2 regions of the Arthrobacter stackebrandtii genome follow, and region 2 is predicted to be linked to the other one. Evidence: riboswitches for the same ligand, from Rfam matches in the RefSeq annotation. Region 2 holds a riboswitch; the other holds the start of a gene.
What was found. Region 2 has a riboswitch for S-adenosylmethionine ahead of JOF48_RS05620 (OsmC family protein). Riboswitches for the same ligand answer to the same signal wherever they lie in the genome.
Positions count from the first base shown of each region.

Region 1: another riboswitch for S-adenosylmethionine. It lies ahead of JOF48_RS03255 (hypothetical protein); the one in region 2 lies ahead of JOF48_RS05620 (OsmC family protein).

Region 1 covers NZ_JAGIOI010000001.1:787,639-790,021, forward strand. The annotation lists gene JOF48_RS03250 (sodium:solute symporter family protein) at 1-672, shown strand, start outside; SAM riboswitch class IV at 837-947, shown strand; gene JOF48_RS03255 (hypothetical protein) at 960-1,244, shown strand; gene JOF48_RS03260 (VOC family protein) at 1,260-1,634, opposite strand; gene JOF48_RS03265 (biotin/lipoyl-containing protein) at 1,911-2,144, opposite strand; gene JOF48_RS03270 (alpha-ketoacid dehydrogenase subunit beta) at 2,141-2,383, opposite strand, start outside.
Region 2 covers NZ_JAGIOI010000001.1:1,352,725-1,355,107, forward strand. The annotation lists gene JOF48_RS05615 (NADPH-dependent F420 reductase) at 1-433, shown strand, start outside; gene JOF48_RS05620 (OsmC family protein) at 555-1,094, opposite strand; SAM riboswitch class IV at 1,129-1,244, opposite strand; gene JOF48_RS05625 (ABC-F family ATP-binding cassette domain-containing protein) at 1,416-2,383, shown strand, end outside.

The DNA.
Region 1 (2,383 bases), 570 kb from region 2:
ACCATTGACGTGGCAAACCTTGGCAAGGACGCCGTCTACGCCGAGGTCGCAACCTACCTGCTGCCCATGGGCATCGGCGGCATCGTAATGGCCGCCGCCGTGGCCGCCATGATGTCCACCGCCTCCGGCGCCCTGATCGCCGCCGCCACCGTGGCCCGCAAGGACGTCGTCCCGTTCGTGGCCAGCTGGTTCGGCAAGAAGATCGACACCTCCGACACCTCCAACCCCGAGCACGACGTCAACGCCAACCGCTGGTACGTCCTGGTCCTTGGCATTGCCGTGGTCGCCATCTCGATCGTGCTCAACGACGTCGTGTTTGCCCTGACCATCGCCTATGACATCCTCGTCGGCGGCCTCCTGGTGGCCATCATCGGCGGCCTGGTCTGGAAGCGCGGAACCGGCCTCGGCGCCGCCTGGTCCATGGCCGTGGGCTGCATTGTCACGATCGCCTCGCTGATCCTGTACGCCACCGGCGCCATCCCCAGCGCCGACGGCATCTACGCCAACGAGCCGATCTACTTCGGCCTGGCATCCTCGCTGATCGTCTACGTGGTGGTGTCCCTGCTGACCCCGCCCACACCGGCGCACATCCGCAAGGCCTGGGACGACCGCCTGGCTGCAGCCGCCACCGACTCCAACCCGGACGAGGAAGCCCCCGCCCTGGCGAAGTAATCTGGCCCCCAGCATCCGGCCCGCAGAAAACGCCGGGAATCCGCAATTCTTCAAGGATTCCCGGCGTTTTTTGGTGCCGTTTATTAATGGTCGACGGCGGCGGGTTCCGTAATATATTTCGGAACCCGCCGCCGTCGCGCTTAAAGGACGTACAGTGGGACCAGCTTCAAGAGATGCGGCGCCAAGCTCCGACTGGCCGCACGCCAACCCCATGCTTCACGGGTGGTTCGGATGAGGAAGCGGCCGGCGGGGACCTCCGCAGGCAAGAGCAAGAGAAGGTTCAGGCCATGTCATTTTCCGTTGTCGCCCCCTCCACCCGCCCCGCCGCCGCCCACACGCGCGGGATTTCGGTGCTGCCCGCCGTTGACGTCAACCTCGGCGCCGTCACCTTCCTGACCCCGAACGGGCACCGCGCCTTCTGGTCGCCGGACCCGGCCCTGCTGGTCTCCGCCCTGGGCCAGGCGGTCCTGCCGGCACGCTGGATTCCGGAGATCAGCACCCTGGTGATCACAGTTGCGCAGACCGGGGTGCGCGCCGGGCGCGGCATTGGATTCAAGCTGGAAGCCTACTAAGCACCCGCCCCGCTTCTAAAAGTACGGCTGCGTGATGAGTTCCAGGCCGTGCCCGGCAGGGTCCCTGAAGTAGACGCCGCGGCCGCCGTGCTCGGTGTTCGTCTCGGCTGCGCGCGCCATCTGCGGGTCGGCCCAGTATTCGATGCCGGCCTCCTTGAAGCGGTTGAGCGCGCGGTCAAAGTGCGCGTCGTCCACCAGAAAGGCGTAGTGCTGCATCTGGATCTGAACCGGCGGCTCGGCAAACTGGAGCATGACCCCCTCGGCCAGGGTGATGTTGGTGAACGGGCCCCAGGACTGTGCGGGCTCGGCTTCCAGGATGTCGCAGTAGAAGCGGGCCGAGGCAGTCCGGTCAGTGGCCGCGATGATGGTGTGGTTGAAAGTTGCTGGCATGGTGTTTTCTCCTTCGCTGGGTGGTGTCGCCCGCCGTGCGGCGCGGTTCGCCGCGGGCGGGGCTGGGTTCAGCGGTGCGAAGGAGGTGCCCGGCTTCGGGCGCGGCCGGAACGGGCGCGGTTCAGGAGCCCGCCGGCTTGCCAATCCGTGCGTGGCGCGAGGCCGATCCGGTAATCACAAGCTCATATTACCTGGGCCGTCCCATGACACGGACACGAAGAACACCTGCCGCATGCGGCAGGTGTTCTTCGTGGGCCGGCCGGCCGCTTGGAGGAGTCAGGGCTCGATCACGGCGATGACAGCGCCCTGGGCCACCTCGTCACCCTCGGCCACCCGAAGCCGGACGGTGCCGGAAACGGGGGCGTAAATCTCGGCGTCGACCTTGTCTATGGCAACCTCGGCGAGCAGGTGCTTTTCCGCAACCACTTCCCCGTCGGCCACGTACCAGGTGGCCAGGACGCCGGGCTCGGAGCCATCCCCTGTCATCATCGGGAACAGGACTTCACTCATGCGGCAACCGCCTTTCGGACCGCGGCCTCAATGCGTGTGGCCGTTGGCAACACAGCATATTCGAGTTCTTGGGCGTATGGAATGGGTGTATCCGGCATGCAGACCCGGCTGAAGTGCGTCAGCAGGGTGGGGCTGTGCTCGGCGATCGTGGCCGCAATCTCGCCGGAAAGGCCAAAGGACTGGTAATCCTCGTCGACCACGATGACCTTGCCGGTCTTCGAGGCCGTGGCGATGATGGT
Region 2 (2,383 bases):
CCTGGCCGGCAAGCATGTCCTGGACACCATGAACTACTGGCGCGACACGAACGGCGACATGCCCGAGCTGGAGGCCGCGCCGTCAAGCTCCGAGATGGTGCACGCACACATCCCCGGCGCCCGGCTGGCCAAGTCACTGAACCACATCGGCTACCACGAGCTCGAGCTGGACGCCCGGCCCGCCGGCGCACCGGACCGCCGCGCCCTGGCCGTCACCTCCGACGACGGGCAGACGCGCGACCTGGTGCTCGGCTTCGTGGAGCACCTCGGTTTTGACGCTGTCGACGGCGGATCCCTCGCCGGGGGCGCCGCGTTCGAACCGGGGACGCCGATCTTCACCGGCTCCTACGACCGGCCCGGGCTGCAGGCGGAACTGCTGGCCCACGCAGCCGGCGCCACCGGCGAAGGGCGGGAGCTGGCACCGGCGCACTAACCCGTACCGGGAGCCACGCACGCCCCACCCCAATTTCGACAACGCAGTTGATGGACCGATTCCGCCATTTTTGGTCCAACAACTGCGTTGTCGATTTTTGGAGCGGATGCGTCCGGCGACGTCAGCCCTTCGTCACCACCGCGCTGACGGGCGTGGCGTTGCTGAACAGGTCCTGCACGGGGCACCGGGCCTCAACAAACCGCCCCAGCTCCTCATAGCTCTCCTGTGATTCCGGGCCGGAAATTCGCACTGCCAGGCGGATGTCGCTGAATCCCGGCCGGACCGACTCATCAATCCCGAACAGTCCCCGCACGTCCAGGTCACCCTCGGCATCCACCTGGATGTCGTCCACCTGAATCCCCAGCAGTTCCGCGTAGAGCCGGTACACCACTACCTGGCAGGCAATGATGGCCCCGAGCGCGTATTCCACGGGGCTCGCGGCCGTGTCGTCGCCGGCCAGCGCGGCGGGCTCATCCACCGTGAATTGGTGCTTGCCGGCGCTGATCCTCGTGGCCACCGAGCCCACCCCCACGCCCGCGGCCTTGTACGTCAGCTGCGCGCTTCCCGGGTTTGCGGCAATCCGCCGGCTCCACGCCGTGCCCGCCTCGAGCAGCCGCGCCGAACGCTGTGCCGCATCGTCAACAAGTGCTGTTTCAGTCATGATGTTCCTTCGGTTTTTGCGGGCGCCGTTCACCCCGCCATACTTACGCCGCAGCGGTTGCCGGGCGTCGAATCCTCACCTGGGGCACCCCACTATGGTGTGGAGGGTTGCCGCCCAGCCGGCCAGGGCCTGTGGCTGGAACTCTTGATTCTGCCCACCAGTCTGCCCGAGCAGCTGTGCCGGCCCCAAGGCCGCCGTCACATGCAGCAACATTCCATGCACGACGCCGGCACTCGCCTCCCCGCCGCCCGACGCCCCGGATGTGGGAGACGCACGCCACGCCCGTCCTGCGCCATCCGCGAAGCAACTTAAGATGGATCCATGAGCGCAACACTTGTGGCCAAGGACCTTTCCGGCGGCCACGCCCACCGCACCCTTTTCTCCAACCTCTCCTTCACGGTTGCACCCGGCGACGTGATCGGAGTGGTCGGTGCCAACGGTGCCGGCAAGTCAACACTTTTGAGCCTTCTGGCCGGAGCCGCCACACCTCAGGGCGGCACCGTGAGCACGGCGCCCCAGGATGCGTTTGTCGGCTGGCTGCCACAGGAGCATGAGCGGGTCGAGGGCGAGTCCATCGCCGCCTACATTGGCCGCCGCACCGGCTGCACCCAGGCCACCGTTGACATGGAGTCCTCAGCCGAGGCGCTGGGGTCCGGCAACTCCGCGGACGACGACCGCTACGCCGCAGCCCTGGACCACTGGCTGGCTTGTGGTGCCGCCGACCTCGATGAACGCATCCCCGCAACACTGGCAGAGTTGGGCCTTGACCTGAGCCCGGACGCGTCCATGACCGGGCTCTCCGGCGGGCAGGCCGCCCGGGTGGCGCTGGCCGCGCTCCTGCTGAGCCGCTTCGACGTCGTGCTTCTGGACGAACCCACCAACGATCTTGACCTGGCCGGGCTGGCTCGGCTGGAGGAATTCGTGAAGGGGTTGCGCGGCGGCGTCGTGCTGGTCTCGCACGACCGCGAGTTCCTGGCCCGCACCATCACCTCCGTCGTGGAGCTGGACCTGGCGCAGAACAAGGTGGCCGTGTACGACGGCGGCTACGACTCCTTCCTGGAGGAGCGTGCCATTGCCAAGCGCCATGCCCGCGAGGCCTACGACGAGTTCGCCGAGAAGAAGGCCGACCTCGTGGGGCGGGCCCGGGTGCAGCGCGAATGGAGCTCGCAGGGCGTGCGCAACGCCATGAAGAAGGCTCCCGACAATGACAAGATCCGCCGCAAGGCCAGCAGCGAGTCCTCCGAAAAGCAGGCACAGAAAGTGCGGCAGATGGAGTCCCGGATTGCGCG